One region of the Streptacidiphilus rugosus AM-16 genome, then DNA from elsewhere that is predicted to be linked to it. Evidence: riboswitches for the same ligand, from Rfam matches in the RefSeq annotation. Region 1 holds a riboswitch; each other region holds the start of a gene.
The links. Region 1 has a riboswitch for cyclic di-AMP ahead of BS83_RS18390 (C40 family peptidase). Riboswitches for the same ligand answer to the same signal wherever they lie in the genome.
Positions count from the first base shown of each region.

Region 2: another riboswitch for cyclic di-AMP. It lies ahead of BS83_RS03455 (M23 family metallopeptidase); the one in region 1 lies ahead of BS83_RS18390 (C40 family peptidase).
Region 3: another riboswitch for cyclic di-AMP. It lies ahead of BS83_RS39205 (LysM peptidoglycan-binding domain-containing protein); the one in region 1 lies ahead of BS83_RS18390 (C40 family peptidase).
Region 4: another riboswitch for cyclic di-AMP. It lies ahead of BS83_RS48385 (transglycosylase family protein); the one in region 1 lies ahead of BS83_RS18390 (C40 family peptidase).

Region 1 is NZ_JQMJ01000004.1:2,039,201-2,046,567, reverse strand. Features, by position in the region: gene BS83_RS18415 (Lrp/AsnC family transcriptional regulator) at 1-222, opposite strand, end outside; gene BS83_RS18410 (rhomboid family intramembrane serine protease) at 280-1,083, opposite strand; gene BS83_RS18405 (hypothetical protein) at 1,211-1,477, shown strand; gene BS83_RS18400 (NYN domain-containing protein) at 1,680-3,074, shown strand; gene BS83_RS18395 (C40 family peptidase) at 3,257-4,288, shown strand; cyclic di-AMP (ydaO/yuaA leader) riboswitch at 4,589-4,747, shown strand; gene BS83_RS18390 (C40 family peptidase) at 4,758-5,798, shown strand; gene purN (phosphoribosylglycinamide formyltransferase) at 5,884-6,477, shown strand; gene BS83_RS18380 (C40 family peptidase) at 6,732-7,367, shown strand, end outside.
Region 2 is NZ_JQMJ01000003.1:23,250-30,616, forward strand. Features, by position in the region: gene BS83_RS03445 (hypothetical protein) at 1-1,450, shown strand, start outside; gene BS83_RS03450 (hypothetical protein) at 1,470-1,772, shown strand; gene BS83_RS03455 (M23 family metallopeptidase) at 1,985-2,743, opposite strand; cyclic di-AMP (ydaO/yuaA leader) riboswitch at 2,755-2,882, opposite strand; gene BS83_RS03460 (bile acid:sodium symporter family protein) at 2,938-4,035, opposite strand; gene BS83_RS43520 (thioredoxin family protein) at 4,146-4,697, opposite strand; gene BS83_RS03470 (undecaprenyl-diphosphate phosphatase) at 4,949-5,875, opposite strand; gene BS83_RS03475 (MFS transporter) at 6,076-7,367, opposite strand, start outside.
Region 3 is NZ_JQMJ01000004.1:6,699,100-6,706,466, forward strand. Features, by position in the region: gene BS83_RS39185 (Ppx/GppA phosphatase family protein) at 134-1,039, opposite strand; gene BS83_RS39190 (DUF501 domain-containing protein) at 1,036-1,596, opposite strand; gene BS83_RS46045 (FtsB family cell division protein) at 1,797-2,198, opposite strand; gene eno (phosphopyruvate hydratase) at 2,285-3,565, opposite strand; gene BS83_RS39205 (LysM peptidoglycan-binding domain-containing protein) at 3,735-4,415, opposite strand; cyclic di-AMP (ydaO/yuaA leader) riboswitch at 4,419-4,575, opposite strand; gene BS83_RS39210 (HAD family hydrolase) at 4,745-5,449, opposite strand; gene BS83_RS39215 (GntR family transcriptional regulator) at 5,493-6,428, opposite strand; gene BS83_RS39220 (hypothetical protein) at 6,552-6,767, shown strand; gene BS83_RS39225 (cytochrome P450 family protein) at 6,813-7,367, opposite strand, start outside.
Region 4 is NZ_JQMJ01000004.1:3,589,153-3,596,519, forward strand. Features, by position in the region: gene BS83_RS45690 (trypsin-like serine peptidase) at 1-346, opposite strand, end outside; gene BS83_RS25275 (hypothetical protein) at 430-1,227, opposite strand; gene BS83_RS25280 (GNAT family N-acetyltransferase) at 1,614-2,174, shown strand; gene BS83_RS25285 (GNAT family N-acetyltransferase) at 2,368-2,682, shown strand; gene BS83_RS48385 (transglycosylase family protein) at 2,725-3,897, opposite strand; cyclic di-AMP (ydaO/yuaA leader) riboswitch at 3,903-4,063, opposite strand; gene BS83_RS25300 (D-alanyl-D-alanine carboxypeptidase family protein) at 4,369-6,672, opposite strand; gene BS83_RS25305 (GOLPH3/VPS74 family protein) at 7,026-7,367, shown strand, end outside.

The DNA.
Region 1 (7,367 bases):
GGCCACGTGGGTCTCGGTGTGGGCGACGCCGGGCACCTTGTTCAGCTGGCCGGGGATCACCTCGGCCAGCTCCTCGTGGGCGCGGACCCGCACCATCGCGATGAGGTCCCAGCCGCCGGTGACCGAGTAGACCTCGGTGACGTTGGCGAGCGCGGCGATGCTCTCGGCGATCTCCGGGATCTGGTCGACGCTGGCCTTGACGAGCACGATGGCGGTGATCACGCGGAGTCTCCTGTCGGCGGGGGCGGGCCCTGCTCATGCTAGGGCCTGTCCGACCGTCTAGCGCCGTCGCAGGCGGGAGAGGGCGGCGGTGAGGCCGAGGCCGCCGGGGCGGCGGGCGCGGTAGCGGAAGAGCAGCCAGGTGAAGGCGAGGCCGCCGGTGAAGCCGATCAGGTGGGCCGCGTAGGCGACGCCGGGCACGGCGGGGTCGGTGGCCCGGACCGAGAGCCACTGCACCGCGACCCAGAACCCGAGCACCAGCCAGGCGGGGAAGCGCAGCGGCAGGAAGAGCAGCAGGGGGATCAGGCTGGTGATCCTGGCCCGCGGATACAGGCAGAGATACGCGCCGAGGATGCCGGCGATCGCCCCCGACGCCCCCACCAGCGTCTGCGTCGCGCCGGGGCTGCCCGCCTCGACGAGCGCGTAGCCGTAGGTCGCCAGGTATCCGAGGGCGATGTAGAGGAGCAGGTAGGCCAGCGGGCCGACGCGCTCCTCCACCATCGCGCCGAAGACGTAGAGGAAGAGCATGTTGCCGGCCAGGTGCACCCAGCCGCCGTGGACGAACATCGCGGTCAGCACCGACAGCGCCGGGATCTTGGGCAGCCCGTTGTCCGCCGGGCAGCGGGGCGGCAGGTGCAGCGGGCGGGCCGCGTTGTGCAGCAGCTCCGCGGGGATGACGCCCCAGCGGTGGTAGTAGGCGGTCTGGGCGCAGGCGCGGGCGGCGCCGGAGCCGTAGAAAGGGTCCAGGCCGGAGACCGGGCCGACCAGGAAGACGACCACGCACAGCACGATCAGCGCGTAGGTCGCCACCGGCAGGTACGGCACGGGGCGGGGAACGCTTTCCGGAATTGCCAGGCTCACCATGGGCAAAGCATTCCTTGTCGGGACGAATCTGACACCCGACCGCTGGGGCGTGTGGGGGACGGTCTCCGCGCGCATCCCCGAGGCCATAGGGTTTCTCAGGTACAGAGACCGACGAGAGGATCTCGCCATGGCCGTTCCGCTTCCCACCGAGGCGACCAGGTGGCGCTGCACGCTCTGCGGCAACCTGACCCGTTTCGACGTCACCCGCTCCTCGCGGGTCGTCGAGTTCGTCCACCTGGACCTGGCCGGAGAGCCGAACGTCGAGGAGCGCGAGGTCCTGACCGAGACCGTCGAGTCGGTCCGCTGCCGCTGGTGCAACGCCGTGGACCAGATCGAGCTGGTGGACCGTCCGGGCGCGGCGGCCGAGGCGGCGGAGCAGGCCAAGCGGGCCTGAGGCCTCTGGGCGGGCTCGGGGCCCTCGGCGGGGCGCGGGGCTGATCGAACGTGGCGGAGTGACGGGCGGGGGGCGGCAGCGGGGAGAATGGCGGTCCGGGCGGTGAGGACCCCCGGAGCGGATCGGAGCGGAGCACGTGGAGCAGCGAGATCAGGCGAAGGCGCCCGAGGGGGGCGGCGACGTCGCCGTGCCCGGCGCCGCCCTGCCCGAGCCGCCCGCGCCTCCCGCCCCGCCCGCGCCTCCTGCTGCGCCCGAGTTCCCCGCCGCGCCCGAGGCCTCGGCCGGCGAGACGCTGGAGCGGCCGCTGCCGGAGGGCGTGCGCAAGCGCGTCGTCGGCATCGCCGCCGACGGCCTCAGCGGCCTGACCCCGGCCGAACTGCCGGTCAGGCTCCGGCCGTACGTCAAGTTCACCCGTGAGGCCAGGGTCAAGCGCGGGGCGACCGCCATCGCCGCCGCGCTGGAGACCGAGCCCGCCTTCCGAGCCCGGATCGCCGAGCGGGTGCGTCAGGGCCAGCCGGACCTGGTGGCCGCGCTGGAGGCGGGGGCCGTTCCCGCCGCCGCCGATCCGCAGGACGTCGCCGCCGCCGCGTACCTGCTGCGCACCGCGGGCTGGGCCAGGATCGTCGGCGAGGTCGGCGAGGAGGTGGAGCGCGCCGAGCACGAGGGGCACGCCGCCGAGTCGGCCCGACTGGCCGAGAAGCTCCAGAGCGAGCTGGCCGAACTGCGCGCGGTCGTGCGGGCGGACGCGGAGCGGGCCAAGGTCGAGCTGGAGAGCGCGAAGAAGGAGGGCGACAGCCTCCGTCGCCAGCTGCGTTCGCTGGCCGCCGACACCAAGCGGGCCGAGGCGGCGACCAGGAAGGCCAACGCGGAGCTCGACGCGCTGCGGGCGACCGGCGCGACCGAGCGCGGCGCGCAGGACAGCGAGGTGCGCCGACTCAAGCACCGTGTCGCCGAGTTGGAGGCCGCGCTGGAGGCCTCCAAGCGGGCCGCGCGGGAGGGCCGTTCCGCCGAGGAGATGCGGCTGCGGCTCCTGCTGGACACGGTCGTGCAGGGCGCGCAGGGGCTCCAGCGCGAGCTCGGCCTCGCGCCGCTCAGCGGTCGTCCGGCCGACTCGGTCGAGGCGGTCTCGCCGGTGGCCGCGTCCCCGCACGACGTCGCCCGCCGCGCGATCGAGGGCGACGACCCGGCGCTGCTCGAGCAGCTGCTCCAACTGCCGCAGGTGCACCTGCTGGTGGACGGCTACAACGTGACCAAGACCGGCTGGCCGGACATGCCGCTGGACCGCCAGCGTCAGCAACTGCTGCGCGGGCTCGGCCTGGTGGCGGTGCAGACCGGCGCCGAGGTGACCTGCGTCTTCGACGGCCAGGACCTGGACGGCCCGATCCCGATGGCGCCGCCGCCGCGCGGGGTCAGGGTGCTGTTCAGCCGGACCGGGGAGACGGCGGACGAGCTGATCCGTCGCCTGGTCCGAGCCGAGCCCGAGGGCCGGCCCGTCGTGGTGGTCTCCACGGACCGCGAAGTCGCGGACGGAGTACGCAAATCGGGCGCAAGGCCCGTTCCGTCCACGATGCTTCTCCGCCGCCTGGTCCGCACCTGAGTCCGGTGCGTGTAGGGTTCGAGCCCGGTGCCGGGCCGCGATCTTGAGGCTTTGTTAAGAGAGCGGGGTACCGGGGGAGACAACGAGGCCCGAACCTCACTATTCTCTCCACTCAACGTCCGTACTCGTGTTCTCTCTTCGTGCATGCGGGCGTTTCCGTGTGTGAAGGGATTGCATTCGTCGTGGCTTCTCACCGCCGTCCTCGCCAGGTCAGCCGTGCCCGTGTCTCCGTGCTGACCGCGGCAGCGGCGACCGTCGTGGCCATATCGGCGCAGACGGCCGCGCAGGCGGCCCCGACGATCTCGACCAAGGATGCCAAGACCCAGGTCGACGCCGACCGCAAGGCGGCCTCGGACATCACCGAGCAGTACAACACCGCGCACAGCCAGCAGCAGGCCCTGCAGGCGCGGGTGGCGATCCTGCAGGACGAGATAGCCCGGCAGCAGGCGCAGATGAACGGCGAGCTGGCCAACCTCGGGCAGATCGCCAACGCGCAGTACTCCACCGGCGAGGTGGACCCGACGCTCCAGCTGATGCTCTCCAGCGACCCGTCGACCTTCCTGCAGAAGGCCGCCTCGCAGAGCGAGCTCACCGCCAACCAGACCGGGGCACTGGAGCAGCTGGTCGCCCAGGAGGCCACCCTCAATCGGGAGAAGGCGCAGGCGGCGGCGGAGCTGGCGCAGGAGCAGACGCTGCTGCAGCAGATGAGCTCGCAGAAGTCCGCGGCGCTCGCCAAGCTCAAGCACGCGCAGTCGGTCCTCGACGCGCTCACCCCGTCCCAGCGCGCCACCGTGGGTGGCGGCTACGGTTCGACGCCCTCCGGCGGCAGCTACAACGGCACCATCGACCTGACCGGCATCTCCGCGGCCGCGCACACGGCGATGGAGGCGGCCATGAGCCGCATCGGCAAGTCGCCCTACCTCTGGGGCGGTTCCACCCCGGCCGGCTTCGACTGCTCGGGCCTGGTGATGTGGGCCTACGCCCAGGCGGGCGTCTCGCTGCCGCACTCCTCCCAGGCGGACGAGTCGGTCGGCACCGCGGTGCCGAGCCTGGCCGACGCCAAGCCCGGCGACATCATCGTGATGGAGCACGGCAACCACGTCGGCCTCTACGCCGGCAACAACATGCTGCTGAACGCCCCGGAGTACGGCTACGACGTGTCGGTCCAGCCGATGTCCTACTTCGGCGGCATTGTGGCGATCCGTCGGATCTGACGCGACGACGCCTCTGTGAGTCAGCTCACACGCGTGTGACTGGTGGGGCGCGAATGACCGATTTGACCCCCATGTCGTCGGCATCTGGTCATGATGTGACTACGCAGCGTCCCTGATCTGATGGGGCGTCGAAAGTGATGAGAGTTTTTACTGACAAGGATTTGAACCGATCACGGTTGGGTTACTAGGGTCGGTCCCCGAACCGCCGCGCAGTCGTTCGCCCAATCCGGGCGGCAGCGGAGGTTTCCGTCGAGTTCGACGACGCGGCAGGGCCGACCGCCTGAGGGCGGGGAGTCCGTACTGGGGAAGCCGTCGAGTCGGAGCCGGGGAACCATTTCCCCCCGGGGTGAATCGACGCCTGGACGGACCGGTGAGATCCCGGTCCGGTGAAGCGTCGTAGGGCTGCCTTCCTGGCCCGAACCCGTCAGCTCACCCGGTAGGCGGACGTAGGAAGAAGGAGCTCGCCTTCGTGGCGTCCCATCGTCGTCCCAAGTCTCCCAGTCGGGCGCGCATCTCCGTGCTGACCGCCGCCGCCGCCACCGCCGTCGCGGTGTCCGCCCAGAGCGCGCAGGCCGCGCCGAAGCCGACGACGGCCCAGCTCCAGGCCCAGCTCCAGCAGCTGAACACCGAGTCGGACCAGGCGATCCAGAAGTTCGATGCCGCCCAGGCCAAGCTGAAGACCCAGCAGGCCGCGGTCAACACCCTGCAGGACCAGATCGCTCGCTCCCAGTCGACGGTCAACAGCAGGCTCGACGCCCTCGGTGAGGTCGCCAGCCAGCAGTACGCCTCCGGCGCCGTCGACTCGACGGTGCAGCTCCTGCTCTCGTCGACGCCCGACGAGTACCTGGCCCAGGCCTCCTCGCTCGGTCAGATCACCGACAACCAGGCGAGCGAGATCAAGTCGCTGCAGGCCGAGCAGGGCAAGCTGGACGCGGAGAAGGCCCAGGCCGAGCAGACGCTCCAGCAGATCCAGGCCACCAACCAGCAGCTGGCCGCCAACAAGGCCGAGGTCCAGAAGAAGATCGCGCAGACGCAGGCGCTGCTCGACTCGATGACCGCCGCGCAGAAGGCCGCCCTCGCCAAGAGCACGGGCAGCGGCGCCGCGAGCCGTGACACCGGCTCCACCAGCCGTCCCAACCTCGGCAGCGCCAAGCCCGGCAGCAGCATCGAGGCCGCCGCCTTCGCCGCCGCGCAGACCCGTCTGGGCATGCCCTACGTCTGGGGCGCGACCGGTCCGACCTCGTTCGACTGCTCCGGTCTGGTGCAGTGGTCCTACGCGCAGGCCGGCTACTCGATCGGTCGCAGCACCTACGACCAGATCAACTACGGCACCCCGGTCGCCTCGGTGTCCGACCTGCAGGTGGGCGACCTGATCTTCTTCAACGGCAACTCGCACGTCGGCATCTACGCCGGCAACGGCATGGTGCTGCACGCCCCGCACACCGGCACCGTCGTCAAGTACGAGCAGCTGAGCTACATCGGCTCGATCTACGCGATGCGCCACATCTGAGCCACGCGAGCCCTTGAGGCCCCTGGCCGGCGGACTCTCCGCCGACCAGGGGCCTTCTCGTGCGTCCGGGGGCATGATCGGTCGTATGTCCTTCGACGTCGCCGTCCTCGCCTCGCACACCGGGACCAACCTGCGGGCCCTCACCGCCGCCGGACGACGGCCCACGAGCGCCTTCGGCGTCACCCTGGTCATCAGCAACAACAGCGGTTCGGGCGCGCTGGCCCACGCCCGCGCACAGGGGATCCCCTGCCTCCACCTGTCCGGCCGCACCCACCCGGACTCGGACGTCCTCGACCGGACCATGCTCGCCGCGCTGCGGGAGCACGGCATCGACCTGGTCGTCACCGCCGGATACATGAAGAAGCTCGGCCCGGCGGTCCTCGACGCCTATGCGGGCCGCATCGTCAACGTCCACCCTGCGCTCCTGCCGCGTCACGGCGGACCGGGTATGTACGGCATCCGCGTCCACGAGGCGGTCCTGGCGAGCGGCGACACCGTCTCCGGCGCCACGGTCCACCACGTCACCGCACAATACGACGAGGGCCCCGCCATCGCGCAGCAGCAGGTCCCCGTCCTGCCCGACGACACTCCCGAAACGCTCGCCGCACGCGTCCTGCGGGTCGAGCACCGGCTCCTGCCGGACACCGTCCAGGCCCTCGCGCGGGCTCACGCGAACTGACGATCCGCCGGGGAGCCGCCGCCGATCTTCACGAGTCCTGCTCCTTCGCGCAGCGCGTTCACTCGGACGGGTGTGCTGCGGTGAGTCCCTTCGGGGCGAGTCGGCCCTCGCGCAGGGTCAGGAGCCCGCTGCGACCTGCTGATTCGTTCGTTTGGTCGGGATTCGATGCCATTTTTCAGCCTCTGGGAGCTTGGACTGCTTCTGTCCCACTCGCTAGCGTCTGCGGTCGGTCAGGTCCCCGAGGAGCGGAGTGCGTGCAGGTGGCGTCCCATCGACGAGGCAAGCCCGTCGGCCCGTCCGTGCTGTCACGAGCGGCGATCACCGTCGCCGCGGCGACGGCGGCGATGCTGACGGCGTCCGGCGGGGCCGACGCGCTGCCGGGTCCGTCCGGCGGCGGGGCGGGTCCGGGAGCGGGGTCCGGCAGCCCGGAGGACGTGCGCAGGCAGGTCGACGCGCTGTACGCGCAGGCCGAGGCCGCGGGGCAGCGGGCCGACAGCGCGCAGGAGCAGGAGCGCGCGCTGCTGCACAAGGCCGCCCTGCTGCAGCAGGAGCTCGCCGAGGAGCAGGAGCGCGCCAACGTCCTCGCGGACCGGCTCGGCGCGATGGCCAGCGCCGAGTACCAGCGCGGCGGCGGCATGGACCCGGTGGTGCAGCTGCTGTTCAGCGCCCACCCGGGGGACTACCTCAGTCGCGCGGCCTCACTGGCGGAGGCGGACTCCAGGACCGGCGACGAGCTGGAGCGGCTGCACGCGGTCGAACGCGAACTCCAGCAGGGCCGGGTCGAGGCCCTGCAGCAGTACGCGGAGCTGGAGCAGCTGCGGCGCTCGATCGCGGCCGGCAAGGCGGAGGCGCAGCGCCGGCTGGGCCGGGCCCAGGCGCTGCTCGGCACC
Region 2 (7,367 bases), on a different contig from region 1:
GGTCGGGCCGCAGGCCGTGCTGGACCAGGTCGCGCGCGGCAAGGCCGTGCAGGGGCGGCTGGCGCGCTGGCGGCTGCGCGAGTTCACCGTGCAGGGCATCTGGCAGACCTCGCTGACCGTGGCCTCGGCCAGGGACGGCCGCACCTGGGTCCAGCTGGACGCCGAGCAGCTGCCGGTCCGCGGTGAGGAGCCCGCGAAGGCCCCCGTCCCCGCGCTCGCGCGCGGGCTGCTGGACGTGCTGGACGCGGTCGAGGGCGAGCAGGCGGGCGCCGCCCGGGTGCACGGCCTGCCGAGCGTCATCGAGCGCCAGGACGTCGACGAGATCCTGGACGAGCTCTGCGACCCCGACCGCAGGCTCCCCATCGTGGTGGCCAGCACGCCCCTGCACGCCGACTTCGACGACTGGCTCAACGACACCGTCGACCCGCTGCTGCGCAGCTGCAGCGGCCTGGCCGTGCTCTACGCCCTCGCGCCCGGCGCGGAGCGCACCTTCAACGCGGCCCTGGAGCACCACCGGGTCTACGGCGGCGCGGTCCGCACCTACCTCCCCGGCCTGGATCCGGCGTGGGCGCCGGAGGCGGCCAGGCACCGGGTGATGTCGCGCTCCACGATCGAGGAGAACCTGCGGCGGGCCTCGGGCCTGCTGGCCTGGCTGCCGCGTCGGCTCGCCGTGCAGACGCCGCTGCCCGACCAGCTGGTCGGGCTTCCGCTGCTGCGGCCCGAGGGCCTGCCGGAGGCGGACGCGATCCTGCCGGGCGGCCTGCTGGTCGACCACGAGGAGGAAGAGGCCCACGAGCAGCGCGCCCGCGCCGAGGAGCTGCAGGAGGTCCGGCGCTGGCTCCGCGCGGCGGAGGAGCGCGAGTCGCAGCTGGCGGCGGAGTACGACGAGCAGTACAGCGAGCTGCGCGCGGCCCGCACGGAGCTGCGCTCGCTCGCGGGCCGGCCGGCCCGTCCCCAGGACGCCGAGCCGGGCACGTTCGCGGAGCTGCTGGACCGGCTGGGCGAGTTCCCGCTGCTGGAGTTCACCGGGGACGCGCGGCTGACCAAGGAGCTGGACGAGCAGACCGACCACCCCACCTGGGTCCGGATGACGTGGGACGCGCTGCTCGCCCTCTCCGACTACGCGGAGGCGGCCAAGGCGGGCACGTCGGGCGGCGACTTCCGCAGTTGGTGCGAGAACACGCCCCCCGACTGCCACCCCTTCCCGCCGCGCAAGGTCATCCGCGGCGAGTCCCGCACGGTGAGCACGAACGCGAAGTGGAAGCGGGAACGGCTTCTTCCCGTCCCGACGGCGGTGGACCCTTCGGGTCGGGTCTTCATGGGCGCGCATCTGCGGATAGGCGGCGGCGGAACGGCGCCTCGACTGCACTATCACGACGACTGTTCGGGTACGGGCCGGGTCTATATCGGATATGTCGGCCTGCATCTTCACAACACGCGCACAAATTGAGTGACGGAGGTTCAGTTCCATGGCCCGGATTCCCTCTTCGGTGACAGCCGCCTCGGGTCTGGTGGGCGGCTTCGCTGTCGCACGGGCGACGAAGCGGAGGGAGCTCGGCGGGGTGGCGCTGGCCGCGGCAGGCGGCGTGGCGGCCCTGCAGTGGCGCGGCGCGGCGGGGCCCAGGACGGCGGCCGCGCTGGGCGGCCTCTACGTGGCCGCGTTCGCGGGCTCCCACCCCCTGGCGAAGAAGATCGGCGCCTGGCCCTCGGTCCTCACCGTGGCCACGGGCGTCGCCCTCGCGTCCTGGAGCCTGGCGGACCGCAAGGCGTAGCCCCTCCCGGCCAAGGGCCGTTGCACCACCAAGGGCGCGAGGAACTGCGCGCCTCCGGCACGCGGGCGGGAGACCTCAGAACAAAGGGTTGGCCGCACTACCTCAGGGGCGCGGGGAACTGCGCGGCTCTGCCGCGCGGGCGCGACACCTCACATCACAGGGTCAGTTGCACTGTCCAGGGGCGCGAGGCTCTGCTTGATCAACTGCGTGGCTCAGAGCTCGACGCCGTGGGCGGTGAGCCACTCCGTGGGGTCGACCGGGTCGCCGCCGGAGGGGCGGACCTCGAGGTGGAGGTGGGGGCCGGTGGAGTTGCCCGTGGAGCCGACGCGGCCGATCGGCTGGCCGCCGGTCACCGAGCCCGCGCCGACCGCGATGGCGGAGAGGTGGCAGTACCAGATCTCCGTGCCGTCCGGCAGCGTCTCGATGACGCGGTAGCCGTAGGAGCCCGCCCAGCCGGCCGAGGTGACGACGCCCGCGCCCACGGCGCGGACCGGCGTGCCCGCCGGGGCCGGGAAGTCCAGGCCGGTGTGCAGGTGGGACCAGTAGGAGCCGGACTGCCCGTACGCGGTCGTGCTGACGCCGGGGACCGGAAGGGTGAGGGTCTCCGTCGTACGGACCCGCTCGACCGCCGCGGCCTTCGCCGAGGCCGCCGTCGCGGCCTCCCTGCGGGCCGTGGTCTCGGCGTCGGCGCGCTGCTGCGTCGCCTGCGCGCGGATGCGGTCGGCCAGCGCCGTGCCCGCGTCGGCGGCCGGCGCCGCCGTGGCGTGCTCGTCGAGGAGGAGGGAGCCGGAAGGGCCGGTGTGCTCGGGACGGTCGGCCGCGAGGGCCGGGCCGGCGAGGCCGATCACGCTGCTCGCGCCGACAGCCATGGCCGCCAGGCCCAGCGCCGCGCCACGCTGCCGCGGCAGGGCGCTCGTCGCCTGCTGCGCCGTCGAGGGCTCGGCGACGGTCTCGACCGGGTATGACGCCATAACTGGCGTGCTCCTTTCCGTCCCTTCGCCGACCGGGTTAGCTGACGGGTTCGGAGAGGGAGGTCTCCTACGGCCGCGAGGCCGATGCACCCCAGGTACCTGGGTCCCCGGTTCCATGTGGATTAGGCGATCCGCACGACGTCGTCCGACGGTCGAACGACTGTAGCCGCGCGTACTGTTATGGAAAGTTAATACTAAAGCCGTCTGAATCCAAGTGGTTCCTTAGGGGCAGTTGGGACGGCCGTGGACCCCGCTGAACCTTCGTCACCGAACGGTGCGTTCCTGACCAGCGCACCGACCGAGGAAGCCAGCACCTTCTGCAGCAGGCTGTAGGCCAGGATCGGCAGCAGGACGGCCGGGTTCCCCGGCAGCCGCGTGGCCGCGACGACCGCTCCGGCGCTGCTGTTGTTCATCCCGGAGGCGTAGGTGAGCGCGATCGCGTCCGCGCGCGGGACGCCGAGCCTGCCGGCCAGCACCCACCCGCTGAGGAAGGAGCCGCCGCACATGGCCGCCGCCGCGACGACGACCAGGACCAGGTAGTCGGGGTCGGGTCGCTCCACCACCTGCCGCAGCGCGCCGCAGGCGTTGGTGTAGCTGAGCAGCACCACCACGGCGAGGCCGGCGGCCCTGACCAGCGGCAGCACCGGCCCGAGCCGCGCGCCCAGCAGACGCCCCGTCAGCAGGCCCGCCGCGCACGGCAGCACGACCGCCAGCACCGCGAAGGCGCTGCACGCGTGCTCGGCGACGGCGTGCAGGTCCGCCGCGTAGGGCCCGGAGGCCAGGAACCCGCCCAGATGCAGCCCGAGCGGGATGGTGAGCGGGCTCAGCAGGGTGCTGCCGACGACCAGGCCGAGGGTCAGCGTGGCATTGCCCTCGCTCCCCTGGGCGAAGACGGTGGCTCCGGCGGCGACGGGCATGGCGCCGACCAGGGCGAGGCCGACGAGCAGGCTCTGCGCCTCGTGGACGTTGTGCCAGCCGTCGGCCGCGAGGGCGCCGACGCCGAGCAGGAGCGTCGGCAGCAGGGCGTTGGAGGCGATGCCGACCAGCAGCGCCCGGGGATGCCGCAGCAGCGCGGGCAGGGCCTCGGACCTGGCGGTCAGGCCGGCGTTGAAGACCATCAGGGCGAGGAGTCCCGCCTGGAGCGGAAAGGCGGCCCCGTCGAACCGCGCGAGCGTCACCCCGCGCAGGGCCTGTCCCGGCCCGGGCCGGGCCGCGGCGAGAACGTAGGCGAGCAGCATGATCCAGAGCAGCCGCCGTTGGACGGCGGCGGCCAGGGTCCCGAGAAGCTTCATCGGACACCGCCCGTCGTGCATGCATCGTGTACGGATGGCGGCATCACATCAGGTACGAACCCGGAACACCTCACCGAAATGGGCAGATTCATGACTTCGAGTGGAATCGGTCATGATCGGGAAGCGGGGTACAGCCAGTCCACGAGTCGGTTGGTGAGGGCGTCGACGGAGAGCGAGCGGGCGTTGGCGAAGCTGCCGTCCTGCGTCGTGGCCCTGACCCGGCCGTCGGGGTCCAGCACGACCAGCGCGGGGATGCCGCTGCGCTTCAGGTCGATCCAGCGCGCGGCCAGCGCGCTGTTGCGGTCGAAGTGGCCGACGTCGACGGTGACCAGGTGGTAGTTCCTCGCCAGCACCAGCCACGCCCCTGGCGTGGCCGAACGCTGGGCGAGCACCTGGCAGTCGGCGCACCAGTCGGCGCCGAACTCGACCAGCACCGGCCGCCCGTCCTTCCGCGAGGCCGCCTGCGCGGCGGCGACCGCGGCGGGCGCGTCCGCGTGCGGGTCGTAGCCGGTGGGCACGGGCCCGGCGGAGACGCTGGGCACGGCGACGAACGGCTGCGAGTAGCGCGGCGCGAGCCCGCCGGCCCGCCCGTTCACCTGGACGCAGGCGGCGAGCGTCAGCAGCGGCAGCAGCCCCACCAGCAGGGCTCGTAGTGATCGCACGTGACCCAGTGCAACATCGCCCCGCGAGGTCGCCGGCCCCGACGCGCCGAACAGGTGGTGGCAACACCTCAGGGGCGCGAGGCTCTGCCGATCTCCGGCTCCGCCGGGTGGGCGCGACAAACCCCCAGCCTTCGGCCGGGAGGTGTCCCCTCCGACGAGCGGATGGTCCTCGACATGCCGGGCCGTCCGCGCCGGGTGGATGCTCGCGCCCGCAGTCGATCAAGCAGAGCCTCGCGCCCCTGATCGTGCGACTAGTTCATGGAGAGGTAGGCCAGGCTGCCCAGGCCCGCGACGAAGCAGTAGACGGCGAACGGCGTCAGCGTCCTGGTCTCGAAGTACTTCGTCAGGAAGCGGACCGCGACGTAGCCCGCCACGAACGCCGCGACGCCGCCGGCCAGGATCTGGCCGTGGATGCCGTGGCCCTGCGCGCCCGCCAGGGAGGGGAGCTTGAGCAGGGCCGCGCCGCCGATCGCCGGGGTGGCCAGCAGGAAGGCGAAGCGGGCCGAGTCCTCGTGACGCAGGCCCTTGAAGATGCCCGCGCTCATGGTCACGCCGGAACGGCTGATGCCGGGGAGGAGCGCGAGGATCTGGGCCGCGCCGACGACCAGCGCGCTGCCCCAGCCGAGCTTCACGATGCGGCGGTCGGAGAGCACGTCCGGGTGCAGGTCCTCGTCACCGGGCAGGGGCTGGGGGTCGGTGGCGCGGCGACGGCCGGTGCCGCCGCGCTTGAGGCGCTCGGCGACGAAGAGGACGATCCCGTTGAGGGTCAGGAAGATCGCCGCGGGGATCGGCTTGCCCAGGTGCTCGCGGAACAGCTTGTCGAACGCGATGCCCGCGACGCCGACCGGGATCGTGGCGACGATCAGCAGCCAGGCCAGCTTCTGGTTGGCGGTCTCGATCCGCCGCTCGCGCACGGAGCTGAAGAGACCCTGCAGCACCCGCGCCCAGTCCCGCCAGAAGTAGACGACCAGCGCGACGGCCGTCGCCAGGTGCAGCGCGACCAGGACGCTCAGGTAGGGAGACTCGGCCGCGGAGACGTTGAGGTCGTTCTTGTAGGGGGCGCCCAGCAGCGCCGGCAGCAGGATGCTGTGGCCCAGGCTGGAGACCGGGAACAGCTCGGTGACGCCCTGGAGCAGGCCGACGCCGATCGCTTCGGGATAGGTGAGCACGGACGACATCGACGACCTTGGGCTGCTGGGAGGGACGGGGCCAGCCCGAAAGTACTACAAACGTGTAGACGCCTACAGGCGATGTGACGGCTGTTCATACAGCGGTCGCGTGAAGTTCACCAGCCATCCCCCGCCCGTCCTCCCCACGGCAGGAAGAGCCTCGGGGAAGCGCCGAAGGGGCGCCGAAGCGCCCCTTCGGTTCAGGGAGTTCACGCCGCCGCGGTCAGCTCCGCCCGGAGCGGGACCGAGCCCGCCACGACCCTGGAGGGCGCCGGCACGACGTTGTCCGCCGCCGCCGGCAGGACGCGGCGCAGGCGCCACGCGGCCACCGTGACCGCCACGCAGCACAGGGCGAGCGCGAGCAGGTACAGCGTCGACAGGCCGGCGCCGACCAGCAGCACGCCCACCGCCGGGCCGAGCGCGATGGCGATCTGCTTCACCAGGGCGAACGCCGCGTTGTAGGTGCCGAGCAGCCGGGCCGGGGCCAGGTCGGCGACGACCGGGCCGAGCGTCGGCGCCAGCAGCGCCTCGCCCACGCCGAACAGGACGTACGTCGTCATCATCGAGCCGACCGCCATGGCGGAGCCGCCGTGGAAGAGGCCCGCGACGCCCGCGAAGATCCACGCCGCCAGCCAGACCAGGCCGGTCGCCGCGATCGCGGTGGTCCGGCGGCGACGCGAGGTCAGCCGGACGACGAACATCTGCAGCACGACGATGGCGAAGGTGTTCGCCCCGAGGCCGAAGCCCAGCGCGGACGGGGAGATCCCGACCGTGCTCGTCGCATAGGCGGCGACGCCGCTCTCGAACTGGCCGTAGCAGGCGAAGAAGATCAGCCCGGCCAGCACGCAGAGCTTGACCATCGCGCCGTCGCCCAGCAGGGTGCGGAAGTCCGAGCGGCCCTGGGCCCCGGCCGCGGCCGGCTCGGTCGCCGGGGCGACCTGCGCGGGCAGCCGGACCGTGCCGGTCACCGCCGCGAGCACCAGGAACATCAGCGCCTCGATGCCGAACAGCAGGGTCAGGCTGGCCGGACGGGAGACGTCGACGATCTGTCCGCCGATCATCGCGCCCACGCCCATGCCGAGGTTGACGAGCGTGAACTGCAGCGCGAAGGCGTGCGAACGGGTCGCCCTGGTGGAACTGCGGACCACCATGGTGGCCAGCGCCGGCTGGCAGGTGGTGACACCCGCGCCGAACAGGAAGGCGGCCGACAGGATCGTCCACTCCGTCGTCGCCAGCCCGAAGGACAGCGCGCCGAGGGCGGTCAGCACCGCGCCCGCGACCAGCACCGGGCGCGGCCCGTAGCGGTCGATGCCGCGGCCGCCGATCGGCAGCACGGCCAGCGCGGCGGCGGCGAACAGCGTGAAGACCAGCCAGGCGGTCATCGAGCCCAGCCCGCGCACCTGCTCCACGTACACGAACATGTACGGCAGCGTGAAGCCGCTGCCGAAGGCGCTCAGCGCGTTGCCCACCTGGACCCGGCGCAGCGCCCCCCGCATCGTCA
Region 3 (7,367 bases), 4.7 Mb from region 1:
AGGCGATCGAGGATCACTCGATCCGGGCTGCCGGAACGGTCTTCGGTCCGCAAAATCGGACGAAGTGCCCCGACAGCCCACCCCAACGGCGGGAACTCCATGTGAAGAAATTCACGAAGGTTCTTCGGCCGGGTCAGAGAACGGTGCTCCAGGCGATGCCGTCGAGGATGTCATGCTCACTTACGACCAGCTCAGCGGCACCGGTGCGCTCCATGACCGCGAGCAGCACCAACGCTCCCGCGACGATGACGTCGACCCGGCCGGGGTGCATCACCGGGATCGCGGCGCGCTCCTCGTGGGTGGAGCCCAGCAGCCGCTCCGTCACCGCCCGGACGTCCGCGACGGGGATGCGCGAGCGGTGGATCGCCGCACTGTCGTAGGCCGGCAGCCCGAGCGCGATCGCCGCCACCGTGGTGACCGTCCCCGCCAGGCCGACCAGGGTGGCGTTCGTGTCCAGGGGGACCGCCTCCGCGGCCTGGTCGAGCGCCTTCTTGATGTCGGCGCGCATGGAGAGGTAGTCCTCGCCGTGACGCTCCGTCATCCGGACACAGCCGATGTCGACCGAACGAGCCGCCTGGACGCTCTCCGAACCGAGCACGAACTCGGTCGAGCCGCCGCCCAGATCGAACACCAGGTAGGGGCCGTGCTCGCCGTTCAGCTCCTTGGTCGCGCCGGTGAAGGAGAGCTGGGCCTCCTCGTCGCCGCTGATCACCTCGGGGTCGACGCCCAGGATCTCGCGGACCCCGGCCGTGAATTCGTCGCGGTTCTCCGCGTCGCGCGAGGCGCTGGTGGCGACGAAGCGGAGTCGGGTCGCACCGAGCTCCTCGATCACCGCCGCGTAGTCACGGCAGGCCGCGAAGGTCCGCTCCAGCGCCTCGGGGGCCAGCCGTCCGGTGCGGTCGACGCCCTGGCCGAGGCGGACGATGGTCATCCGCCGGTCCAGCTCGTGCAGCGCGCCGGTCTCCGGGTCGAGATCCGCGACCAGCAGACGGATCGAGTTGGTGCCGCAGTCGACCGCGGCGACGCGGGTCGTGGTCACTCGGACCCCTCCCCCTCGATCTCGTCCGCACCGTCCGCACCGTTCGTCCCGTCCGCGCAGACGCACGGGCCCTTGCGCCACCACTCCGGCAGCGCGGCCAGGGCCTCGTCGCCGAGCGGGTTCACGCCCGGACCGGCTGCCAGCGAGTGGCCGACCAGCACGTGCAGGCACTTGACCCGGTCGGGCATGCCGCCCGCGCTGGGGAAGCCCTCCAGCACCTCGATCGCGTCACGGCGGGCGATGTAGTCCTCGTGCGCCCGGCGGTACCCGTCGGCCAGCTCCGGTTCCTCGGCGAGCCTCGCGGTCTGCTCCTTCATCATCCCGTCCGCCTCCAGGGTGCCGATCAGCGAGGCGGCACGGGGGCAGGTCAGGTAGTAGAGGGTCGGGAACGGCGTGCCGTCCTCCAGACGCGGGGCCGTCTCGACGACGTCGGGCAGCCCGCAGGGGCAGCGGTGGGCGACGGCCCGCAGGCCGCGCGGCACGCGGCCGAGCTGCGCCTCGACGGCGGCACGGTCAGCCTCGGAAACGGGGGCGGGGGACTCGGGGGCTTGCGACATGCGGCCATTCTCCCCCAGGTGAGAAACCATGCAGCACCAAAGGGGCGCGAGGAACTGCGCGAGCAACCACCCTGCGCGGATGGCCCTGCACATTGAAGGCCATCAGCCCGGCGGATGGCTTGTCGCGCAGTTCCTCGCACCCCCGAGGTCGCTGCGTGGTTCCTCCACTGATGAATCCTCGCGCCGCCGGAGACTGCCCTTCAGTTCGAGGGGTGGTCCGCGGTGGCGAGGGAGCCGAGGAGGCTCTGGTACCAGGGCTGGGAGGCCGCCTGCTGGGTGGTCGGGGAGGCGGAGGGGGTGGGCGAGGGGTTCACCGAGGTGAACGGCGTGTCGCCGGGAAAGCCGAAGTGGAGGCGGGCACGCGCCTGGGCCTCGACGTAGGCCGGGTCCTGCCAGCGGGCCTTCTCCCTGCGCAGCTCCTCGACCTGCTGCTGCGCCTGCTGCTGCGCGGCCCGCTGCTGGTCGATCTGCGTCCGCTGCGCGATGAACTGACGCATCGGGTAGGCGAGCGCCGCGACCAGCGCGCAGACCACGAGGGCCAGCACCGCCGCCCGACCGGTCAGCTTCGGCCGCTTCCTGGCCTGCTTCTTCTTCTCCGCCACCGCTGCTCCCTCCCTCGGCCCCAACGCGACGACGCCCCGCCGCCCCCACCCTAGAGGGTGAGCGCGACGGGGCGTCGGAGGCGGCGTCAGCCGTTGAAGCGCGGGAAGGCGCCGCGGCCGGCGTACTCCGCGGCGTCGTCGAGGATCTCCTCGATGCGCAGCAGCTGGTTGTACTTGGCGACGCGCTCGGAGCGGGCCGGGGCGCCGGTCTTGATCTGGCCGCAGTTGGTGGCGACGGCGAGGTCGGCGATGGTGACGTCCTCGGTCTCACCGGAGCGGTGCGACATCATGCAGCGGAAGCCGTTGCGCTGGGCCAGCTCGACCGCGTCCAGCGTCTCGGTCAGCGAGCCGATCTGGTTGACCTTCACCAGCAGGGCGTTGGCCGCGCCCTCCTTGATGCCGCGGGCCAGGCGCTCCGGGTTGGTGACGAACAGGTCGTCGCCGACGAGCTGGACCTTGTCGCCGAGCTCGGCGGTGATGGTCTTCCAGCCCTCCCAGTCGTCCTCGAACAGCGGGTCCTCGATGGAGACCAGCGGGTACGCGGCGACGAGCTCGCCGTAGTAGGCGCTCATCTCGGCGGCGGTGCGGGCCTTGCCCTCGAACTGGTACGCGCCGTCCTTGTAGAACTCGGACGCGGCGCAGTCCAGGGCCAGCGCGATGTCGCGGCCGGGGGTGTAGCCGGCGCCCTTGATCGCCTCGACGATCAGGTCCAGCGCCTCGCGGTTGGAGTCGAGGTTCGGCGCGAAGCCGCCCTCGTCGCCCAGACCGGTGGAGAGACCGCGGGCCTTCAGCACGCCCTTGAGCTGGTGGTAGACCTCGACGCCCCAGCGCAGCGCCTCGGAGAACGACTCCGCGCCGATCGGCGCGATCATGAACTCCTGGATGTCCACGTTGGAGTCCGCGTGCGAACCACCGTTGAGGATGTTCATCATCGGGACCGGCAGCACGTGGGCGTTGGGGCCGCCCAGGTAGCGGAAGAGCGGCAGGTCGCTGGCCTCGGAGGCGGCGTGCGCCACGGCGAGGGAGACGCCCAGGATCGCGTTGGCGCCCAGGGAGGACTTGTCGGCGGTCGCGTCCAGGTCGAGCATGGCCTGGTCGATCAGGCGCTGCTCGGTGGCGTCGTAGCCGACCAGCTCCGGGCCGATCTGCTCGATGACGGCGAGGACGGCCTTCTCCACGCCCTTGCCGCCGTAACGGGACTTGTCACCGTCACGCAGCTCAAGGGCTTCGAAGGCACCGGTGGAGGCGCCGGACGGCACGGCAGCGCGGCCGGTGCTGCCGTCGTCGAGGCCGACCTCGACCTCGACGGTGGGGTTGCCTCGCGAGTCGAGGATCTCCCGGGCTACGACGACGTCGATGGACGGCACAACTGTCTCCTCAGGGGGATGCGGGTTGTTACGCACAGAGCCTAGCCCGTGTCGGGGCCGGGACCACTCAGGACCTTTGCCCTGTCTTGACTGACGGACATCTGGCGCAAACGCGGGAAAGCCCCTACCGGTCGGTAGGGGCCTTTCGCGAAGGTGCGTGCCGCGTCCGCTACACGAGGACGAGCCGCTCGCCGACGAAGATCAGATCCGGGTCGCTCCCGACGGTGGACCGGTTCCGCTCGTACAGCGCGTGCCAGCCGCCCGCGACGTGGTGGCTCGCGGCGATGCCGGAGAGGGTGTCGCCCGCCTCGACCGTGTAGACGCCGGCCGTGGACGAGCCGCCGTGCGCCGGCGCGCCGGGCCTCGGCTTGGCGTGCTTGGGGGCGGACTTCTTCGGCGCGGCGGGCTTGCTGTGCGAGTGGCCGGAGCCGGACTTGGAGGAGGTGTCGACGGTGGCCGGCGCACCGCCCGCGCTCAGACCGGCCCGCGGGCCGCAGACCGGCCACGCGCCCGGCCCCTGACTGTCCAACACCTTCTCGGCGACGGCGATCTGCTGACCCTTGCTCGCGTGGTTCGCGGTGGAGGCGTAGGCGCCGCCGCCGTAGGCCCGCCAGGTGCTGGCGGAGAACTGGAGCCCGCCGTAGTAGCCGTTCCCCGTGTTGATGGACCAGTCGCCGCCGCTCTCGCACTGGGCGACCTTGTCCCAGGTGGAGACGGACGCGGCGCTCGCACTGGCCGCCCCGATGAAGGGGAGGGCCACCGCGGCGCCGGCCACGCCGGTGGTCGCGACGATGGCCTTGGCCTTGTTGACGCGGATTCGGCGATGGCGGCCGTTGCCGGAGAGGAGCATGAAGGATTCCCTCTGCGACGCCTGCGAGGTGAGCTGTCGGGTTCGGGCCGTAGAGGCTGGCCCGGACGCTGATGCGTCTTCACCCCGAGCCGTCCGCGCTCCCGCGTGAACGGCGACCTACCTGGGTCCCCCACTCCTGCCCGTTCGTCAAGTCGACGTTGCCGCCCCACGGTGGACAGGACTCGGCGTCCCGCGAGGCGGTGTCCGCTGACGCGAACTTCACGGAGGCTAGGCAGGTTTTCATACGAACTCAACCTCCGACACGAGGAGCCGGAGGGCCGCCGACCCGGCGTCAGCCGCGTGAACTGGGCTTCCTCTGCGCCAGGACGTCAGATGTGAGCTCCGTTACCCTGCCGTGATACGAGCAACCGGTGGGTCAGGTGTGACCACTCGTCAAAGAGGGACGCCTGGGGAACGCCCACCCCCAGCAGCCGCTCACTCCGCCGCGACAACCCGCCGGCCCAGCCCAGAAAGCGCACTCCCGCCGCGCGCGCGGCCGAAGCGTCGCCGACCGCGTCGCCGACGTACACGCAGCGGGAGACGGCCTCGCCGGCCACTCCCAGAGCGTGCAGCGCCTCCTGGATACCGGAGGGGTCCGGCTTCATCCGCGCCAGGTCGGCGGGGCGGCCGACGACATGCTTGGCCAGCGCCTCCACCAGGCCCGCACCGAGCAGGTACTCCTCGATCGCGGGACGTGCGTTGTTGCTGACCACGGCCAGGGGGACGCCGGCCTTCGCCAGCGCCAGCACACCCTCGCGCGCACCGGGCGTCGGATCGGCCGAGACCGCCGCCAGCAGCTCCTCGCGGGCCAGGGCCCGGTCCGTCAGCGCGATCAGCCGGGCGGCCTCGGCCGACGGCGTTCGGGCGGCGTCGAGCAGTGCGGGCAGTCGGGCCAGCAACCCGTGCGGGTCGTCGGTCTCCTGGAGCCATGCCACGCCCTGCCCGCGCAGCTCGTCGAGGAGCACGCGGGCGACCCCGGGCGCCGGGCGGCGGGCGAAGAGGTTGCACACCGGCCCGTCGAAGTCGAGCAGCACGGCGGCGACGGCCTCGTGCGGCGGCTGAGGGTGCGTGATCGCGTCACTCCGGTTCGTTCACGTGCGCCGGCCCGTCGAGCGGTGGCCGGTCGTGCTGCGGTTCGTCGGGCAGGGGTCTGGAGAGGGAGACGCCGTAGGGCTCGGCCCTGGCCCACCAGGAGGCGAAGAAGGCCCGGGCGGTGTCCACGTAGACGGAGTCCGTGTGGTTGGCGAGAGCCTGGCGCCGGCGCGGGAAGAGCCGGGTGCTCAGGCCGGTCAGGTCCTCCAGCCGCACCAGGTGGCCTCCGACGTGGACCGGGCGCTCTATGAGTTCGTACCAGCCCTCCAGCACCTCGTCGTCGTTCAGCACGTACAACTTCGACATCGGCGGAAAGGGCACGGTGCGGACCTCGATCACCGGCTCCGAGTCGACCAGCTGGTAGGTCTGCAGCGAGAGGGCCGCCGAACGCAGCGAGGTCACCTGGTCGTGCGAGATGCGGCGCAGCCGCTCCAGCGGCCTGGTGTCGCCCGGGTCGCCCAGCACCCGCGGATAGGTGGGGGTGGCGCTGAAGTCGCAGACGATCAGCCGGATCCTGAACTCGCTCAGCCGGGGCTCGCGGCGCGCTCGCAGGCCGATCAACTGGAGCTGGAGGGCGGAGACGAAGGACTCGGCCGTGACGCACAGGACGTCGACGTGGAGGCGTCCGCTGCGCAGCACCCGATCGAGGTGGCGTCCCAGCACGTTGACCGCGCCCTCGGCGGCCGGCTCCGGCGGTGCGCCCGGCTCCTGGGGACGGGCGCCGGTCAGCACGGCGCGCTTGCCCGGGTGGGTCTCGATCAGGCCGTCGCGAGCCAGCACGGTGAGGGCCTTGTGCACCGTGACCCGGGACACCTGCAGCTCCTCCGCCAACTGCCGCGCGGAGGGCAGCGACTGACCGGCCTGCCACTCCCCGGCCGCGATGCGCTGCACAAGCCGCTCCCTGACACCTTTCGGAGCCACTGGACCACCCCCTCACGGGGAGCCTACTCCCCTATGCAGCACGCAACCTGTCTATCCGTCAGATTTACAGGTTACCCAGTTGGCTGTACTGGAAATCATCTGTGCAACAGGGGAGGTGGACAGATGGAAGTACAAGGCAAGCTGTTCGACTGGCTGCTGGAGCTGTTGCTCCAGAACGCCGGCGTCGACACCGGCGTGATGCTCGTCGCCATGATCGCCCTGCTCTGCCCGCGCGAGCAGCGTCGCTCGCCGGTCGGGGTGATCCTGGCGCTCGGGCTGGTGATGTTCTTCGGCGGACACCTGGTCCTCCGCATCACCGTTCCGGGCTCGTCGACGTGACGCGGCGTGACCTCGACATGATGTGACGTGACGTAGGGCCAGGGATCAGAACTCGACCGGCAACTGCCGCAACCCCCGCATGATGAGGCCGCCGCGCCAGCGCAAGTCCGCTGGGTCGGCGGCCAACGTGGTCTTCGGGAGCCTGCGCAGCAGCGCACCGATCGCGTACTGCGCCTCCATCCGGGCCAGCGGCGCGCCGATGCAGTAGTGGATGCCCAGCCCGAAGGCGATGTGCGGGTTGTCCCGCCGGGCCAGATCCAGCACGTCGGGCGCGGCGAAGCGCCCGGGATCGCGGTCGGCTGCCGCGAGCACCACCAGCACCGGGTCGCCGACGGCGATCTGCTGCCCGCCGAGCGTCAGCGGCTCGGTGGCGAAGCGCCACGTCGCGATCTCCACCGGCCCGTCGTAGCGCAGCAGTTCCTCGACGGCGGATTCGAGCAGCGCGGTCTCCCCGCGGTCGAGCGAGGCCTGCAGCAGTGCGCGCTGCCCGGGGTGCGTCAGCAGCGCGTACATGCCGTTGCCGATCAGGTTGACCGTGGTCTCGAAGCCGGCGAAGAGCAGGATGAAGGCCATCGCCGCGGCCTCGTTCTCGGTGAGGTG
Region 4 (7,367 bases), 1.5 Mb from region 1:
AAGGGACGCCGGCGAAGTGCTGGGCGGTCGGAACCGCGGCCCGCGCTCCCGGCCGGACGGCGGCGCGGTTCAGCGGAGCCGACGGGGGCGGCGGCGTGGCCCCGACGCTCTCCGGCACGGCAGTCGCCATGCGCTGGGGCGTCCAGAACCTTTCGGCGTCGGCGCCGGTCCACCCGGCCCCGCCCCCGGCCCCCCACGGCGCACGCAGGGCCGTCGGCCCGGCCGACGGGTGGCCCGTGCGCGTGGGTGCGGGCGCGAGCGCGAAGACATCGGGGGTCGCGGGTGCGAGCGCCGCGAGGGCAAGACCCATGGTGACGGCGGCTCGGGCCGACCGGACGTAACGCATCGACAGTCCTTGTTCGGTGTTCGGGTTCGGCGGCGGAGCGCCTCGCGCGGCGGCCGGCCGCGGCGTGTCTCCGGGAACGGCGGTCAGCTCCGGGGCACCCTGCTGAGGTCGAAGGTCTGAGCGGCGGGAGGAACACGGAAGGCGACGGGCCTGCCGTAGTCGGTGAAGGACAGTCCGGGCCGGTCGCCCAACCGGATCGCGTAGGGGGTGCCCTCGGTCGCGATGTACGCCGTGTAGCTGCCCTTGCCCACGGTTTGGACCGCGACCACGTGGACGCCGCCGACGGTGGTCGGGCCCAGCTTCTGCGCGTTCTCGTCGCCCTCGTCGGGGATCGACAGCTCGAACGCGCCCCACCTGCACAGATCGCTGCTGTCGTCGCCGGGCGTATCGCCGGTCAGGTCGGCGAATCGGGGATCGTTGACCGGGCCCTTCAGGTACTTCCCGCTCAGCGTCGCCGCTGCCGCCGGGCCGAACTCCGCCGTGGCGAAGGCAGCGTCCGGCCTGACCCACATCGTCGTGCCCGAGGCGACCAACTCGGCGCTGCCGTGGCCCGCCAGCGTGACCTCGCCGACGCAGTGCCCACCGCGGTCCCAGGACAGGCGACCCGACAGCGCGGCCTGAACGCGGCCGTACCGGTTCGGGTCGAAGCTGAAGGTCATCGTGAACGAGGACGCCGCGGCCCCCGCCTCCCGCGCCCGCTTCAGGATGTCCGGGCCCGACAGCGCAGCCGTCCCCGGCGCGGTCGCCGTCGCCGTCGCCGAGACGGAGGACCCCGCACCGACGCCGTGCCCCGGCGCGCCGCCGCTCGCACACCCCGTCAGCGCGACCGCCGTCGCGGCCGCGCAGGCCACCACGCCGGCCCGGACCCGCGAGGTCCGCATGTGTTCCCCCATGTGCCTTGCCCGCCCGGGCCGGCGGTCTACCGGCGCGGGCACCGATGGTCGGCCTCGTACGGCCGGAACGAAGCGGTCCCCCCCCCGGCATGATGCCTGGTCACTCCCCTCGACCAGGCCGACCGACCGCGGGCTCAGACGCTACGGATCCCGACCCGGCACGGTCAATCCCGCCATTCGGCGGGGGCCGCCCCACCGACCGGCCACGGCCCCCGTCGGGCAGCGGACCGGCGCGGTTGGTCGCCCTTCCGGCCCAGGACGACCCTCCCCGCCCACACGGACCTCGCCCGGCGCCTCGCCTGCCGCTGACGTCCACTCGGGGCGACGCTCCGCACACGCCGTCAGCAGCGTTACAGAACTGGCACGCTGAGGCCATGAAGGAGAACCGCGAGCCCCGCGCCGACCGGATCGAGGTCCGTGTCGCGCACACCGCCGAACTGGACGCCCGCGATCTCGCCGAGGCGCGGGCGCTGCTGTACCGGGTCTTCGACGACATGGCCGAGGACGACTGGGAGCACTCCCTCGGCGGCATGCACGCGCTGGTGCGGGAGGGCGGGCTCGTGGTGGCGCACGCGTCGGTGGTGCAGCGGCGGATGGTGCACCGGGGGCGGGCCTGGCGGGTCGGGTACGTCGAGGGCGTCGGCGTGGAGCGGCGGTTGCGGCGGCAGGGGTACGGCGCGGCGGTGATGGCGGCGCTGGAGGGGGTGATCGCGCGCGGCTACGACTTCGGCGCGCTCGCGGCGACCGACGAGGCCATGGAGTTCTACGCCTCCCGCGGCTGGCGACGCTGGCAGGGCCCGACCTCGGCGCTCACGCCCGCCGGGATCGTCAGGACCGAGGACGCCGACGACTGCCTCTTCGTGCTTCAGGGAGACGCTCCGCTGGACCGGACCGGCGAGCTCACCTGCGACTGGCGCGACGGCGACGTGTGGTGACGGTGGTCGTGCTGACGGACGGCCCGGGCGACGCCTCGCCCTCACCCGAACGGACCGGTTGGCGCAGCTGACCGAATTGAGACGCAGCCCTCACCAGCGGGCCGCTCCAGGACGCGTGTCCGTTCGCACGAAAAGCGCCCGGGTGACGGACACTCGTCAGACAGACGCGGGCGGCATGCGAGGAGGCGCGAGGATGAGCACGAGAGAGACCGAGGCCGAGGTCATGGTCGCCGACGCGCCGGAGGCACAGCGCTTCGAGGCGCGCATCGAGGGCGATCTCGTCGGCTTCGCCTCCTACCTCAGGGACGACGTGCGCGTGGTCTACCAGCACACCGTCGTCGGCCCGGCCTACGAGGGCATGGGCATCGGGGGGCTGCTGGCACGCGCCGCGGTCGAGGACGGGATCAGCCGCGGCATCGAGGTGCGGGTGACCTGCCCGTTCATCAAGGCCTGGCTGACACGACACCCGGAGTACCAGGACAAGTTGTCCGGTACTCCGGGTGCGTGAACAACGGGGGAGAGAACCCGTTCAGTCAGCCCGTCGAGAGCATCAGGAGACGCGACCCGCGAAGTCGGGGGTGTAGTTGCTGATGGTCTCCCACTTCACGCCCGCGCTCGGGTTGGCGGCCTCGACGTAGCGGCCGTTGCCCACGTAGATCGCGACGTGGTAGGTGCCGGCGGCGGAGCCGTCGTTCGACCAGAAGAGCAGGTCGCCCGGCTGCACCTGGTCGATGGAGATGCGGGTGGTGGACGCGGCCATCTCCTCGCTGGTGCGCGGGAGCGAGACGCCGGCCTGCGCGTAGGCGGCCTGGACCAGACCGGAGCAGTCCCACGCGTTGGGGCCGTTGCCGCCCCAGACGTAGGAGTCGCCCACGTGAGACTCGGCGAAGGCGATCGCCGCGGCCACACCGGAGGAGCTCGCGGTGGAGGTCGTCGCCGAGGCGTTGGTCGCCGTGGCGGCGGAGCTCGACGAGCCGCCGGAGGAGGAGCTGTCGGACGAGGTGGCCGGGGCGGACGCCGCGGCACCGCCGCCGAGGACCAGGCGCTGACCCGGGTAGATCAGGTCCGGGCCCGAGGTCAGGACGGACCGGTTCAGCTCGTACAGACGCTGCCAGCCACCGGAGACGTGCTCCTTCTGCGCGATGGTGGACAGCCAGTCACCGCTCTGCACGGTGTAGCTGCGCGCCGCCGTGGTGGTGCTCGCGGCGGGGGCGGAGCTGCCGGAGTCCGCGCTCTCGCTGTCGCTGCTCGACGCGTTGTCCGAGCTGCTGGAGGGGGTGGAGTTGCTCGTCGAGGACGAGGAGCCGGAGGTGTTGAGCTGCGGCGAGCCGCCGCCCTGGGACAGACCGGCCTGCGGGCCGCAGACGGGCCAGGCGCCCGGGCCCTGGCTGGCCAGGACCTTCTCGGCGGTGGCGATCTGCTGGTCCTTGCTGGCCAGGTCGGCGCGGGAGGCGTACTGCTGGCCGCCGTAGGCGTCCCAGGTGGACTGGTCGAACTGCAGACCGCCGTAGTAGCCGTTGCCGGTGTTGATCGACCAGTCGCCGGAGCTCTCGCACTGGGCGACGGCGTCCCAGGTGGAGACGGTGGCGGCGTGGGCGCCGGTCGCGGTGACCAGCGGGAGCGCCATGCCGGCGCCGGTCAGACCGACGGTGGCGAGCAGGCGACGGGAGGTGCGGCGGGCGAGTTTGGGCGCGCGGTGGCGACCCGTGCTGTTGGACAGCATGAAGTAGGTCCTCTCCCACGCCTGCGAGGTGAGCTGTCGGGTTCGGGCTGGAGTTGCCCGGCCGTGCGGTGTCACGGCTTCACCCCAAGCCGCGAGCGCTGGGCTCGCGGCGACTTACCTGGGTCCCCCGCTCCTGCCGTTCGTTTGCGTCGGGTGACTGCTGACATGACCGGTGGCAGGACTCGGCGTTCCGGAGATGTCAGTTCCGCTTAAGTGCGAATGACGGTGACCGTAGGCAGGTCCGACTTCAAACCTCAAGTCGCCAAGACGCCAATGAGACGTCCATCACGGACGCGCTTCATGATTCACAGACAAGGGTCGGCGGAATGCCCGAATTGCCGTCCTGATATGGCGTCATTCATCTGATATGTCCGATTGACTATGCTTCCGCCGCCGTCGTCAGTCTCACAGGAACACAAAGGCCCGGGCCGACCCGCGCACGCGAGTCGACCCGGGCCGAGCAGGTACCGATCAGGTCAGCCGGGTGAGCTTCTCGCCGAAGCCGGGCGTGCCCAGGTCCGACTGCAGCGTGACGGGGACCGTCTGCGCGCCCGCCCCGCTGCCGACCACCAGCTCACCCACCGTCGTCCCGGCCGGCGCGCTGTGCGGGATGGTCGCGCCCGCGAGCGGCTTCAGCGACAGCTGGACGGAGAGCCCGCCCCAACCGGCCACCGAGACGTCCTGGGTGGCCACGACGGGCGTCCTGCCGCCCAGCCCGTCGTCCACGTAGCCGACGACGTCGCCCTTCTTGGCGATCACGTGCGACTGCAGCGCGGCCTCGGCGCTGATGATCAGTTTCTTGCTCTTGGCCAGCACCTGGGGCAGCCAGCCGCCGCCGTCCCCGCCGATCGCCGGCTGGCTCAGCACCACGCCGTAGAGGGTCTCCGTGGTGTCGCCTGCCTTCTGCCGCGCCGCCCACATCAGGTTGCCGAGCGCGGCGCTGCTGCTGCCGGTCTTCACGCCGATGACGCCGTTCCTCAGCAGCAGCCCGTTGTTGTTCTGGATCAGGCCGTTCTCCGGCGGCGTGAAGGACGCGGTGCCGACGATCTCCCTGAACACCGGGTCGGCCATGGCCGCCTTCTCCAGCATCAGCTGGTCGTTGGCGGTGCTCTTGGTGGTGCTGGTCAGCCCGCTGGGGTCGGTGTAGGTGGTCTTGGTCATGCCGAGCCCGACGGCGGTGGCCTGCATCTTCTGGACGAACGCCTCCTGGCTGCCGGCGTCCCAACGGCCCAGCAGACGGGCGATGTTGTTGGCGGACGGGATCAGCAGCATCTGCAGCGCCTGGTACTCCGTCAGCTGCTCGCCGACGGAGACCTTCATGACCGACTCCTGGCCGGCGGTGCCGGTGACGTAGTCGTTCACCGCCTGCTGGTCGACGGTGAGGGACGGGCCCTGCTCGCCCTTCTTGAGCGGCTTGTCGTGCAGGATGACGTAGGCCGTCATGACCTTGGTGACACTCGCCAGCGGCACCGGGTCGTCACTGCCGCTGTGACCCATCACGCCGAGACCGGGAACCTCCACCGCCGCCTGGCCCTTGACCGGCCAGTCGAGCTGCGGCGCCCCGCCGTCGAAGGCGAAGTTCGTCGCGGCGGTCATCGCGAGCTTGGGCGACGGCAGCGGACGGAACAGCTGCACCGCGCCGAGCACCACGACGAGCACCAGCAGCAGGATGCCCCAGAGCCGGATGCGACGCAGCGCGATCCTCGCCGGGGTCATCGGCCGGGCGCTGAGGCCGGCCAGGATGTCCATCGCCTCGATCGTCGACTCCGGCGAGACCGCGACGGCCGTCGCCCCGGCGGGCGCGCCCGCCTCCGACTGGGTCGAGGTGCCGGCGCTCGGGAGCGGCGGCACCGGCGGCAGCGGCACCCGCGGGAACGCGTTCATGGCACGCGTCTCCGCCGCCGCGCCCGGCGGCACGGCCGGACCCCGGCCGCCGTCGCGGCCGTCCCGACCGGCGGCGCGGACGCCGGCGGATCCTTCGTCGCCGGACTCGTCGTCGGCCCCGTCGGACTCCTCGCCGGCACTGCGCGCGCTCCTGGCCGGGGCCGCGGCCGGCGGCGGAATGCGCAGGGTGCGGGTCGCGAAGTCCGGCAGCGGCTCCGCCTCAGGCTCCGCGGCCGACTCGGCAGCGGGCCGGTGCTCGGGCTCGGGCTCCGCGTCGGCCGCGGGCTCGGCCGGGAGGCGCGGATCCCTGATCGCGCGCTTCACCGCGACCGGCACCGGCGCAGACGCCGGCTCGGCCTCCTCGTCCGCCGCGGCCTCGTCCTCGGCCTGGGCCTCGTGCCGGGCCTCCTCGCCGTTCTCGCCGCTCTCGGCGACCCCGGCGTTCGCGCCGCCCTCGCCGTTCGCGCCGCTCTCGGCGTCCCCGGCGTTCTCGGCGTCCCCGGCGGAGCTCTCCTCCGCCTCGGCGGCCGAAGCGGAGGCGGCCTCGCCGGCCTCCTCCGTCTCCTCCGCGTCGTCGGTGGGGTGCTCGCGCGGGCCCTCGATGTCCTCCCTGCGCAGCGGCCGGGTCGGCGGGTCCACGTCCGCGCCGCTTCCGGCCGCCCGCTCCTCCGCCCGCCTCTCGGCGGCGTCCGCCGCGTCATCCTCGGCGGCGGCTCCCACGGAGGCCTCCGTGCCGGCCGTCCCGGCGCCCTCCTCGCCGTCCGCCTCGCCCTGCGACGGAGCCGGGGTCGGGTCGACGTCCGGCGTGGCGGACGCCGGGGTGTGATCCGCCCGTTCCGCCTCCCGCTCCTCGCCCGCGGTCCGGTTCGACCTGTCGGGGGACTCTCCCACGTAACCCAGCCTCCTCAAGCTGCTCACGCCACTGCGTGCGACCCACTGCGTACGACCCACCGCGTACGGCTGCTCACCACTGCCTGCCACTGCCCGCGACTGCTCACGACAGCACGGCGCGCCTCCCGGTCTTCCGGGGCGCGCCGGACACCAGTCTCCTGCACTCGCGGGGGCAATCCCGCTCACCAGGCCGCTGACCGGCGATTCCGCCGGGCGGACCCACTCCATGGGCAGACGCGGAGCCGCGCCCGAACGGTTCCGAAAGATCACGGAGTCGTGTCACTCTCCAGGCCCTCTCGACAGCAGGGTGTGAGAGGCGTCACTCTGTTGTGCATCCACGCGGGGAGGCTTGGATGGGCAGGAGCCGCAGAACAATTCCCGAGGAGCTGCTGTTGCTCGCTCTGGACCCGGCCACGGGTACCACGGCGCAGCCGCAGACGCTCGACCTCGGACTGGCCGGAGCACAGCTCGTCGAGCTGGCCATGGCCGGACGAATAGTCCCGGACGGGGACCAGATCACCGTGGTCAATCCACGGCCGACCGGGGACCCGACCCTCGATCACGCGTTGGAGCTGCTGCGCAGACGTGGCAGCGCCGTGCGCGCCGTGCAGTGGATCGGCGGCCCGAGACTGGGCCTACGCCAGACCTACCTGGCGCACCTGGAGCGGTGTGCCATGGTCAAGGCGGTGCCGGGC